DNA from 4 places in the Brucella sp. TWI432 genome. Region 3 is predicted to be linked to each of the others. Evidence: predicted binding sites of a transcription regulator. Region 3 holds the regulator's gene; each other region holds the start of a gene.

Region 1 (3,146 bases), on a different contig from region 3:
GTATGTGTCTGCATCTTCCCGATTGCAAACAACGATGATTCCTGTTTTTTCGGCAGGATCGAGGAGAAAATAACTTTTATAGCCCGGATGCGATCCGCCATGGCCGACAAAATGCTTGCCACCAATTTCGTTCCAACGCAGACCAAGGCCATAACCTGTCGGGCGGCCATCATTTAAAAAATGCCCCGCGGAAAGTGCCGAAAGCAGCCCGCTCAACGCACCCTCACCGGCCAAAAGAGCCTGCGTCCATTTCGTGAGCGCCATACCACTGCCTGCCACACTTCCAGACGCAGAGAGTTGAAGGCCAGCATGGCTCTGCTGCCATTTTTCGCCGGACTTCCAATAGCCTGGGACCAGTCCTTTGACCGGATCTGCCCAGCAGTCAGGTGCATCCATAAATATATTGAGAGGAAGACCGATCTCGGAGCGTACAAAATCTTTGAAAAACAGACCCTTCCGCTCAAAAGCGGCTTCAACCAGTCGATACCCGGTATTGGAATAGGAAACTTCAGTCCCGTCCGCGAAATTCAACCGCGTCATAGACGATAGAAACTCGATCAGGCTTTCAGCACCCGTATGCGTATCAACCGACAGGCCCAATAATGTCAAACACTCCCGCACATCCGGTAAACCAGATGTCATATCCAAAGCGCGACCGATTGAAACGTCCGCCAACGGGCTTTGCAACTCTGGGAGATGATCGCCAAGCCTGTCATTAAAATCAATGATATCTCTATGGCGCAGCACCATTGCGCAAAACATATGCTTTGTGATCGATGCGTAGCGAATAACGGTGTTGGCGGTAAATGGAATACCTGTCGCGAGACTTTCCAGACCTCCGGCATAAGCGAACTTCGTGCCGTTCAGATCAAACCCGATAATGACTCCGCCTGGCTCATTTTTGTCCCATGTTCTGGAATAAATCTTTGCAGATAAAGAGGCTGCATTCCAGTCTGCTTTGATGGACATAAAAACTCCGCCTGCGAATTTCGGGAACGATAAAACGTTCCAATGCACTTTTCTTAAAAATCGGTCCGCATTTCCGCCGCTGCGTTGCACGTTTTACGGAATAAAACCTGCAAAATGATGCACAGAAATTTGGGCCCATCTAAACCATAAAGATTTCATCGTGAAGGCCTCATCGCTAAAGAGTCGCAATCAATCGTCAGGCAATCATCAGGAAAAACGCCTCTATCCACACTTTCTCCCCAATGTTATCAATTCGTTTTCGTTTTTTTTCCTTTCAACAAATAAAATTTTCGGATTTATTCTGTTTTCGGGAGTTAAAAGTTGTTCAATGAAAATTGAAGTCATATAAGTGTAATAACGATAATGCAGGTTCCGACACCCAGAGGCCGGATCGAATCCGTTCTTGATGCTCACGAAACCTCATTTCCTGAGGAGGAAATATGTTTACCCGTCTGATTACGACTTCGGCGCTGACCGGCGCTCTTGCGTTCACACTTGGCTCGCAGGCTTTTGCCCAGACAGAACTGTCATGGTGGCATGGCATGACCGGTGCAAACAATGAAATGGTCAATGAGCTTTCCAAAGAGTTCAACGAAAGCCAGAGCGAATACAAGATCGTTCCAGTCTATAAGGGCAGCTATCCTGAAACGCTGAATGCAGGCATTGCTGCATTCCGCTCCAAGCAGCCGCCTGCAATCATTCAGGTCTTCGATGCCGGTAGCGGTGTTATGATGGCTGCTGAAGGCGCGGTGGTTCCAGCAGCAGAAGTGCTCGAAAAAGGTGGCTATAAGTTCGACAAGTCACAATATTTGCCGGGTATCGTGGCTTATTATTCGAAGCCAGACGGCACCATGCTGTCTTTCCCTTATAACTCTTCTTCGCCGATCCTCTATTATAACAAGGACACTTTCAAGAAAGCTGGCCTTGACGAAAACAACCCGCCAAAGACATGGCCAGAAGTTTTTGAAGCAGCCAAAAAGATCAAGGCAAGCGGCGCATCGGCCTGTGGCTTTACCTCGACATGGCTGACATGGATTCAGACCGAAAACTTTGCTGCATGGAATAATATTTCCTACGGCACCAACGAAAATGGCCTTGCAGGCACGAATGTGGAACTCAAGATCAACGAACCACTTTTCGTTGAACATTTTCAGGCAATTGCCGATCTTGCCAAGGACGGCACCTTCCGTTACGGCGGCCGTACATCTGAAGCAAAGCAGCTTTTTACCTCGGGTGAATGCGCAATGCTGACTGAATCTTCGGGCGGACTTGGCGATGTGGTGAAATCTGGCATGAATTACGGCATCGGTCAGTTGCCTTATTATGAAGGCCATGGCCCGCAGAACACTATTCCGGGTGGCGCAAGCCTCTGGGTCTTCGCAGGTCTCAGCGACGATCAGTACAAAGGCATCGCACAATTTTTCAACTTCCTTTCGCAGACCAAAACTCAGCAGAAATTGCATGAAAAGTCCGGCTATCTGCCTGTGACGATGGCTGCTTATGAAGCAACCAAAAACTCGGATTTTTATGAAAAAAATCCGGGCCGTGAAACGCCAATCCTTCAGATGATGGGTAAAGCACCGACGGAAAATTCCAAAGGTGTCCGCCTCGTCAACCTGCCGCAGGTTCGCGATATTCTGAATGAAGAATACGAAGCAATGCTTGGTGGCAAGCAGGATGCAAAAACGGCTCTCGATAACGCCGTAAAACGCGCAAACGAAGCGATTGCCGCCGCACAATAATAATATGATGAAATAAAGCATACCGCCGGCCCATTAGGGTTGGCGGTATTGCTATCCGCAAGGAAACTCCCCGTGCAGAAAGTCACGTTTCCAAACAAAGTCTTACCCTTTTTCCTGCTGGCCCCGCAGATCATATTGACTGTGATCTTCTTCTTCTGGCCAGCCAGTCAGGCAATTTATCAATCCTTCATGCGCGAAGACGCGTTCGGATTGAAATCCACATTCGTTGGACTTGCCAATTTTACGAATGTGTTATCCGACCCCAATTACCTGCATTCCGTTCAGGTCACGATTGTCTTCAATCTTCTGACTGCGTTTGTAGCCATGGGCGCAGCCTTGCTGCTTGCAACGGCTGCTGACCGTGTCATTCGCGGCAAGACATTTTATCGTACATTGCTGATCTGGCCCTATGCTGTAGCCCCAGCTGTTGCAGGC
Region 2 (3,146 bases), on a different contig from region 3:
GCGGCGCTCCTCGCGTGATTGACGCCCACCGCGATTGTCAGCGTCTTTGTAGCTGTCAAGGATCGCCGCACCATTTTCGATCGGAAGAACCACAGTGTCGTCGGTCTTTGCGGGATCTTTGGCTATTTCCTGATTGTCCGCATTGGTGCGCGGATCAACGATTGCCTCTGTGGGGGCGGCTGGTTGGTCCTGCTGCTGCGCACGTGGCTGTTCGACTGGTTGCTCGGTCGGAGTTTTCACTGGCACTTCCGCCGGTGCTCGCTGCTCTGGTGCTGCCTGATTGTTCTCATCGGGCGCTGCTGACTGTGCGGGCGGTTCGGGATTCGTCTCTGGTTCACGAACAGGCGCGTCCGGCTCATGAGTATCAACAGGTGCGGGCGGTGTTTCAACAGAACGCTGCTTCTCCGCCTCCTGTTTTGCTGCTTCTTCAGCAGCCTTTTGGCGGGCCTGCTCCTCGATAGCCTTCTGCTGTTCTTCATTGGCCAGCTGTTCCGCAGCTTGACGCTTTGCTTCTTCCACGGCCTTTTCTTGTTCGCGCGCTTGCTTTTTGGCTTCTTCCTGTGCGGCCTCTTGCGCTTCATCGGCGCGGCGCCGCATTTCCTCTTCTGCGGCACGCTGCTGTTCTTCAGCTTGCTGACGCGCCTGCTCGGCCTGCTTGCGCAATTCCTCTTCGTTCAAGCGCTGCTGTTCAGCTGCCCGCTGTTGCTCTGCGGCTTCGCGCTGAGCCTGCTCGGAGGCACGCTGCTGCTCCTGCGCCTGACGGTCGGCTTCTTCCTGAGCGGCTCTTTGCTGTTCCTCTGCCTGACGGCGGCTTTCTTCCTCCGCCGCACGTTGCTGCTCTTCGGCTGCACGGCGCGCCTCTTCTTGAGCGCGTCTGAGCTCTTCTTCCTGCTGTTGTTGCAGGCCCTGATCGTCTGATGGCTGGTCGCTGCTATCTTGCGCAAGCAATATCGGTGCATTAGGCGTTTCCGCGCGCGCAGGCTGCGTAATCATAGATACTGTGAGTGCCGGTAAGACGACCGTTGCAAGAAGCATCAAGCGCTTCGAACGAATAGACATGTCGCAGCTCCTTAGAGCATTTCCAGCAAAAGCGTGAGCCGATTTCACATTAGGAAATGCGTAGAATTCAATAAAATAGAGCGGCAGCTTCGGAAGCTTCTGCTTGTCCCGAGACCGCTCTATCAAAGGCGGATATTGCGGACATCACCTTTGGGTGATGTCCCTTGATGGCTACCATCGATATTTGCTAATTTAGAGCAAAGTACGACAGCTTCACACAATCGTTAGCTGTTAAATAGTGAACTCAGCCTGAATGGCGATATTGCGGATTTAATTGCTTTATCAAATAAAATGAATGGCTTTCACAGAATGCTGCCGCAATCGCTTTAGTTGATGAGTCCTGAGCCTAAACGGCCCGACTGTTATACCAGTGTCATCTATTTTTCTTATCAGCGTCTCCACACGCTTTACACAGTGGAGATTCTTGATATGCGCAGACTGCTTCTCTCTCTTGCCTCCGCAACCATGCTGACGACAGCGGCTGGCGCTGCAACCGTCTACCCGATTGACCGGGCGACAATCCTTGTTAATTCGCCTTTCGATTTCAAGGTTGAGTTCGATAAGGTCGTGAAGCCCGAGGACGTGAAAGTTACCGTCAATGGTCAGGACTACGAAGCTGTATTCGGCAGCAAAGCCGACTTTACCGCTGAAGAAAAGGGGGCTGAAGATAAGGTTCTGGGTTCTGCGCTTATTCTTCGTGGCCTGACGATCGGCAAGGCTGGCGATTATAAGGTTGAAGTTTCCGCCGGTGATGAAACCAGGTCTGTCAACTGGGATGTTTACTCGACCGGCAAGGAAGCCAAGGCGAAGAATATTATCTTCCTGCTTGCTGACGGTCTCTCGGTTGCTCACCGTACCGGTGCCCGTATTATGTCGAAGGGCATGACTGAGGGGAAGGCCAATGGCCGCCTCAACATGGATGATATTCCGCCAGTCGCTTTCATTGGCACATCGTCCACCCATTCGATTGCAACTGACAGTGCCAACACCATGTCGGCTTATATGACGGGGCATAAGTCACGCGTGAATGCACTTGGCGTTTATGCTGACCGCACGCCTGATACCCAGGACGATCCAAAGGTCGAAACCATTGCAGAGGCTCTGCGGCGCGAAACCAAAAAGTCGATTGGCATTGTTTCAACAGCCGAACTTGAGGACGCCACGCCTGCAGCATTGGTTGCACACACACGCAAGCGTTCCGACAAGGCTGATATTGTCGGCATGATGTATAATGTGAAGCCGGACGTGCTTTTGGGTGGTGGGTCGGCTTATTTCCTCGCCAAGGATGTTCCGGGTTCCAAGCGCAAGGACGACAAGGACTATATCCAGTTGTTCAAGGATGCCGGTTACGCGCTGGTCACAAGCAAGGATGAGCTTGCTGCATCGGGTACGTCCAATCAGGATAAGTTGCTCGGTCTTTTCCATACTGGCAACCTCGATGTGACGCTTGATCGTGAATTCCTCAAGAAGGGCACGGTTGACAAATTCCCGAACCAGCCGGGTCTTGTGGAAATGACCAAGACTGCTCTCGAAAAGCTCTCCAAAAATCCGGAAGGATTCTTCCTGATGGTTGAAGCTGCGTCGGTGGATAAGATGAGTCATCCGCTGGATTGGGACCGCGCACTGGTCGAAACCATTGAGTTCGACAAGGCTGTTGGGGTTGCCCGTGAATTTGCTGAAAAGAATCCGGATACGCTGATCATTGTCACCGGCGATCATACCCATGGCGTTGCGATCATCGGTACGGTCGATGATGAAAAGCCGGGGGATGAAATGCGCGAAAAGGTCGGCACTTATGATGCCGCCGGATTCCCGAATTACGAAGACACCAATGGCGACGGTTACCCGGATCGTATCGACGTGTCGCGTCGTCTGTTCCTTTCGGCCAACAATGGCCCGGATCATTATGAAACCTTCCGTCCAAAAATGGATGGCGCTTTCGTGCCTGCTGTTAAGAACGAGAAGGGCGAATATGTAGCCAATGAAGCCTATAAGGACGTTCCGGGCGCAGTCTTTGTTCAGGGCAACATCCCGAAAGAAGATGATAGCGGCGTTCACGCGGTCGACGATGTCGTTCTGCAGGCAAC
Region 3 (3,146 bases):
CTTGTTAGAGCGGTGCTTCCGGGCGTTCCTGCGACAGAAGCATCGCGCCGATTGCATCGACGTGCTTTTTGTCAGCCGCATATCCAAGTGACACATTTTGAACGTTTGGCGCCGTTTCATCAAATGTCGGCTGATAGCTTGCCACCTGCATCACAGCCGGCTTTTCAGCTGGCTTCACAGGAAGGGTCGCGAGCCGGTTGCCACGAGCCTGTGGGCCCGAACCATCATTCTGCCGCGCTTCAACGCTGTTAGCTGCTTCGGCCAGAGCAACCTGAACAGTTGGCTGCGCCTGCGGAACAGGAACATCCTGCTGCGATGTCACGTTATAGAACGGGCCATCGGGCATGGAAGGCGACTGTGGTGTTGATACATAGGCCAAATTGTAAGGTATCTGCGGAACAGGATTCTCCAACGCACCATCGCGGCCACGCTTTTCATAGAAAGAGTTTCCGCCTGCAACCAGCACATAATGCATGTTGCGATAGGGGAACTTGAGGCCCGCCGTGTGGAAGAACATCGCGTTTTTCAGCTTTGGATGACGCTTGCCCTTGAGAACGGCATCGGCTGCGGCCTCAACATCCGGCATTGCCTTGGAATTCATCTTGCGGCTCAAAACACCGGGCGCAAACTGGTTTTTCTGCCCCACAACGCCACAGATTGTGTCGGGATAGCTGCCCGATGCAAGGCGGTTCATCACAACTGTACCGACAGCCATCAAACCATCCGGGCTTGAGCGGTTTGATTCAAAGAACATCGCGCGCTCAAGGCACTCGCGGTCTCTGGCAGTGTAGGTGAAAGTCTTAACGCCATTGACGGTCTTGACGTGGCTGGTTGCCGCTGTCTTTTCCGTCTTGGCCTTGGTTGTTCCGCCTGTCGTCGTGCAGCCCGTCACCAAAAACGGTGCTACGAGCAACCCGATAACAACAGGCCATTTCCATTTACCAGCGCGCGTCAACGGACAAATCTCATAATTAGACCCCTTACCTGATCCAGCCTGTCATACGCGCCGCATAGGCGCTTGCAAAACCGGCTATGATGCAAAGCCAAATAGAACGAAAATCAAAAATCGACTGTTTTGCAGTTACGCATCGACTACAAGGTTTTTGAATTTTTAGGCCAAAAAAAGGCAAAGGGTCAAATTTCAAAATCCACGTCACCAACAGGATGATGATGAAATCAACTTGAATCATAAGCTTGAATTTTGCTGCAAACCCTTCAAATATATTAATAAATCCTTAATGAGACCCGTCAATTCTTATAAGGTATTGATTTAACGCGATTCAATCTGGTTACAGACAAGTCACATCAGCGCCCCAATTCCCATTTTCTTTCAAGTTTTTAGCAATCGGAATTTTGGGCCAAAAAAGCACGTCGAAAACGCTGTTTTCACCACGCCAAATAAGCGCCTTCAACTTTATCGACAAAACTGTAATATCGCGTGAGAAGGGCCATTCCGGCGCTGCCAAAGGCCATAATTTCCGAATCGGCTGTTGTTATGGGTGAGGCAGAAAGCCTCTCACCAAACAAAAATCTCGCCGCTTTTTTCAAGCAGCGAGATGCCAATATACACATTTGAGGATGCCTGAACGGCTATCCAAAGGAATAGCCCGCGCCGCGCACCGTGCGGATCGGATCAAGCGCGCGACCGAGATTAATGGCCTTGCGCAGACGTCCGACATGCACATCCACCGTGCGGTCATCGACATAAATATCCGGTCCCCAGACACCATCCAGCAGCTGACTGCGCGAGAAGACGCGGCCCGGCGACATCATGAAATATTCGAGCAGACGAAACTCTGTCGGCCCCAGGCGGATTTCTTTTTCCTTTCGATAGACGCGATGCTGCTGACGGTCGAGCACAAGCTCTCCGACTTTCAGCACATGCGAAAGCACGCTTGGATTGGCGCGGCGCAGCATGGCTTTAACGCGGGCGAGCAGTTCCGGTGTCGAAAAAGGCTTCACCACATAATCATCGGCACCCACACTCAAGCCCCGAACGCGTTCGCTTTCTTCGCCGCGCGCCGTCAACATGATGACCGGCAGGCGCTCCGTCTCTGGCCACTGGCGCAGACGGCGGCACAGTTCAATGCCGGATACGCCCGGCAGCATCCAATCAAGAATAAGCAGATCCGGTACGTTTTCACGCAGTGCAATCTCGGCTTCATCGCCACGCAATATTGTATCGACGTGGTAGCCTTCGGCTTCGAGATTATAGCGCAACAGCACGCTCAGCGCTTCTTCGTCTTCGACCACAGCAATCTTGGGTGCCTGTGACATGCAGAGTTTCCTATCGGGTTAAGCGTAGCGACAAATGCAATTCCCCCGTTCGACCGCGTGCCGCCGCGCCTTCATACATATTTGAAATGGCTCGTCGCACTGCTACGGCAAGCCACGTTTTCAGGGTTTACGCGCCTCATCCACGACAATGCCGTGGCTCAGATCTTCTTTCGGGCGTTCCGCAGGCATTTGCAGGCCAGTCACGATATAATAGACCGTCTCCGCAATATTGGTCGCATGATCGCCAATGCGCTCGATATTTTTGGCGCAGAACAGAAGATGCGTGCAGGCAGAAATGTTGCGCGGATCTTCCATCATATAAGTCAGCAATTCGCGGAACAGCGAGGTGTACATCGCGTCAATTTCGTCATCGCGATCACGCACGATATTGATCTGCTGGACCGAACGCGTTGCATAGGCATCAAGCACGTCTTTGAGCTGCGTGAGCGCCAGTTCAGCCAGGGTTTCGAGGCCGCGATAAAGCTTGCCCGGCTGGCGCGATTCCGAAACGGCGGCAACACGCTTGGCAATATTCTTGCCCAGATCGCCCACGCGCTCCAGATCGGCAGAGATGCGGATTGAGCCGATGATTTCGCGCAGATCCACCGCCATTGGCTGGCGCTTGGCAATGATCATCACAGCCTTGTCGTCGATCTCGCGTTCGCTGGCATCGAGAATAAGATCATCGGAAATGACGCGCTGTGCCAGCGCGTTGTCGGCATTGACAATCGCTGCAACGGACTGCTCGACCATGCGTTCGGCATGACCGCCCATTTCCGCAATCTTGTGGGTCAGGAACTGAAGTTCTTCGTCATATGCGCTAACGGTGTGCTGGGACGCCATAATAGACCTCAAAGTAAAGGTGGCAG
Region 4 (3,146 bases), 210 kb from region 3:
ATGTCGTCTTCCTGCATGAAGTGGCAAAGGGCGCGGCGGACCGTTCCTATGGCGTGCAGGTTGCGCGCCTTGCCGGTCTGCCGGAAGCGGTGGTCAATCGTGCGCGCGATGTGCTGCATCAGCTGGAAGCAGGCGAAACATCCGGCAAGGCTGACAAGCTGATTGATGATCTGCCGCTGTTTTCTGTTGTTCTGCAACAGGAAAAACCCAAGCCGCAGGCAGCCACAAAAGACAGTGAACTCGCCAAAGCCGTCGCTGAAATCAGCCCCGACGAGCTGACGCCGCGTGAAGCGCTTGAGCTGATCTATAAGCTTAAAGAGCTTTCAGGCAGGGCGTAAAATCAAAAAGGCGAAGCTGGTGCTTCGCCTTTTCTTTTATACAAAGCGGTTAGCGTCCGCGCCGTAATAAGTAATGTAGCGGCTGGAAATGCGCTCGATCGGCAGGATGATGAAAACATCCGTGGTGCCGAAAGCCTCATCAATCACTGCGCCATCACCAATCATCGCACCAAGGCGTAAGTAGCCTTTCACCAGCGGTGGCATCGAGAAGAGTGCTACCTTGGTGTTGATCGCTTCCTTTGGCATTAGATCCATCGGCTGATAGCGATGGGGGAGCGCGCGCACATCCCAATCCGGCGTCGCACGGCAATTCTGGTAAAGGAACGAAAGCCCCAGCGCATGTGCGGCAGGCACGGCACCATGGAACGATGCACAACCAAACATCACATCAATCGAATGGCGACGGCAATAGGCCCACGCACCCTGCCAGAGCAACTCAACCGTGCGCTTGGAACGATATTCCGCTTTAACGCAGGAGCGTCCAAGTTCGAGAAGCTTGAGGTCGGGACGCGACAGTGCAAGACGCTGCACGTCATATTCGTCGGCTGAATAGAAGCCGAGTGACTTTTCAGCCTGATCGCTGCGCATCAGGCGATAGGTGCCGACGATCTGCTTGTGCTCAGGCACAGGCAGGGCAGTGTCATAAACCAGAAGATGATCGCAAATGGCATCGAACCGGTCGGCGTCTCTCAATTCAACTTCTTCAATGGTTTCCTTGCGGGCGCCCATCTCTTCGAAGAAGACACGAAACCGCAATTCCTGCGCAGCTTCAATCGCTTCGCGGGAGTTTGCAAGTCGTACTTCAAGTGAACCAATGCGTCCCAATACAATGGGGTCACCATTGGTTTCAAAAAGTGCCTGCTGTGCTTCTATACCCGACATGATCGTATCATCGATGATTTGCTGGCTCATTCCAAGCAGTGTTGACATGATGATTCGCTCCTGATCCTGTTATTCACGCATTCCTGAATGGTTTGCAGTGGCAACGGATGATTTGTTTCATTCTCGCCATAGCAATAGAGTGTCAGTGCTACGTGAGGATGACAGAAGCGTGTCACCAATGTGTCAATCGCTGTGAGTGGCGCTTATCCCCTTCAAAAAATTGTTAAATTTGAAATTCAAACTATGACAAAGGGTCATTTGGATCAAGTGCTGCGCTTTGCGTGCAAGAAAGAGCCTATCTCGCTGCCTTTCTTTCACGCCGCCATCCAAGAAACTCTTCGAGAATGATCAGGCCCGCGCCGATGGTAATGAAAGCATCCGCAAGATTGAAGACGGCAAACGACCATGTCGGCAGGTGGAAGAGAATGTAATCCACGACATAGCCATGCATGACGCGGTCGATCAGGTTCCCGATCGCGCCACCCACCACAAGCGCAAAGCCATAACGCGCAAAGACCCGGTTGGCCGGATTGGTCCACCAGAGGTAAAGCACGAAAACAATGACGGCTGCGGTGATTGCGACCAGTCCCCAGTCATGCAGCCATGCCAGCATCGAAAACGCGATGCCTTCATTGTGCGTGCGAAACAGCGCAAGAAACGGCAGCAGGTCAATCTGTTGCCCATAGCCCATGCGGGTTTCGACAAGATATTTGACGCCCTGATCGATCAGGACTGCGATGATGACAACGAGAAACGACGACAAAACCGCATGACGCTTCATCCGCTGACCCTTTCATCAAGCGTGAGCGCCTCGCGGCGAATTTCATAAAGCATGACACCCGTGGCAATCGCCAGATTGAGCGAATCTGCGCGGCCTGCCTGTGGGATGCGTGCAAGCTTGTCGCAGCTCTCAGCAAGTGTGTCCGGTAGACCCTGCTGTTCATTGCCCATCATCAGAATGACCGGCTTTTTGGCATAAGGGATGGTGCGATAATCGACAGCACCTTTGAGATGGGTGCCAACGAGGAGGCCCGAAAAGCCTTTGCGCCAGCTGAGAAACTCAGTTTCCGTTGTCTTATAGAGCGGCATTGAGAAGACCGAGCCCATCGTGGCGCGCACGGTTTCAAGCGAATAGGGATCAGTGGTATCACCAATCAGGATGATGCCCTTGGCACCGACCGCGTCAGCTGTGCGGATAACAGTGCCGAGATTGCCGGGATCACGCACACGGTCGAGCGCGATGTAAACATCGTCGCCTTTTGGCCTGAGGTTTGCAAGCTGCTGATATTGCTGCTCGAAAACACCAACCACCATCTGCGGATTATCGCGCCGCGTGATAGCAGCCATGATCTTTTCGGTCACTTCGAGCACCAGTCCGCCCTTCGCAAAGGTACGCGCTGCAACCTGCTCAACCATCTTGTTGCCTTTGCCGGACTTGGCAAACACCAGTGTCTTGATGCGCCAGTCCTGTTCAAAGGCATCAATCACCAGCTTCAGACCTTCAGCCAGAAACACGCCCTGCTGGTCGCGAAATTTTTTCAGCGCCAGCGAGCGCAGGTCTTTGACAACCGGATTGGTGAGGCTGGTGACTTCCTTCACCTGTCCCACGCGAGGACTTGAATGCATATTGCCGCTTTTGGAGAAATCGTCGTTTCGGCTCATTTTGCTACCCAGCGGCTGAACATGGAGGTGGAAAGTGCGCGTTGGCTCGCACGTTCACGAAGAATAAGTTCGCCCGATTCGACCGTCCCGCCAAGGCCGGTAAAACGGTCGCGCACCAGTTCATGAATGGCGAAGAAGGAAGCGCGGATCGAATAGGCAGTCAGAATGACGGCCAGCGCGTTTGGCGTGAGAATGGAACGGCAGGTATCGACCATGGCAGGTAGATGTTCGAACAACTGCCAGACTTCGCCGTTCGGCCCACGG

What was found. Region 3 encodes PhoB, which activates phosphate uptake and scavenging genes when phosphate is short. Its sites were predicted from a motif close to TGTCATNNANCTGTCAT; they were not measured.
Positions count from the first base shown of each region.
Region 1: a site for PhoB is predicted at 1,309-1,325, ahead of ugpB (sn-glycerol-3-phosphate ABC transporter substrate-binding protein UgpB). Genes of this name have one in related genera too.
Region 2: a site for PhoB is predicted at 1,420-1,436, ahead of ABE527_RS09735 (alkaline phosphatase). Genes of this name have one in related genera too.
Region 4: a site for PhoB is predicted at 1,391-1,407, ahead of olsB (l-ornithine N(alpha)-acyltransferase). Genes of this name have one in related genera too.

Region 1 is NZ_JBDJNL010000004.1:76,007-79,152, forward strand. It holds gene ABE527_RS09080 (serine hydrolase domain-containing protein) at 1-969, opposite strand, end outside; gene ugpB (sn-glycerol-3-phosphate ABC transporter substrate-binding protein UgpB) at 1,410-2,711, shown strand; gene ugpA (sn-glycerol-3-phosphate ABC transporter permease UgpA) at 2,784-3,146, shown strand, end outside.
Region 2 is NZ_JBDJNL010000005.1:3,842-6,987, reverse strand. It holds gene ABE527_RS09740 (OmpA family protein) at 1-1,059, opposite strand, end outside; gene ABE527_RS09735 (alkaline phosphatase) at 1,489-3,146, shown strand, end outside.
Region 3 is NZ_JBDJNL010000001.1:98,109-101,254, reverse strand. It holds gene ABE527_RS00475 (cell wall hydrolase) at 5-955, opposite strand; gene phoB (phosphate regulon transcriptional regulator PhoB) at 1,591-2,277, opposite strand; gene phoU (phosphate signaling complex protein PhoU) at 2,398-3,120, opposite strand.
Region 4 is NZ_JBDJNL010000001.1:303,462-306,607, forward strand. It holds gene mutS (DNA mismatch repair protein MutS) at 1-338, shown strand, start outside; gene olsB (l-ornithine N(alpha)-acyltransferase) at 375-1,268, opposite strand; gene lspA (signal peptidase II) at 1,516-2,001, opposite strand; gene ABE527_RS01395 (TrmH family RNA methyltransferase) at 1,998-2,882, opposite strand; gene ABE527_RS01400 (RsmD family RNA methyltransferase) at 2,879-3,146, opposite strand, start outside.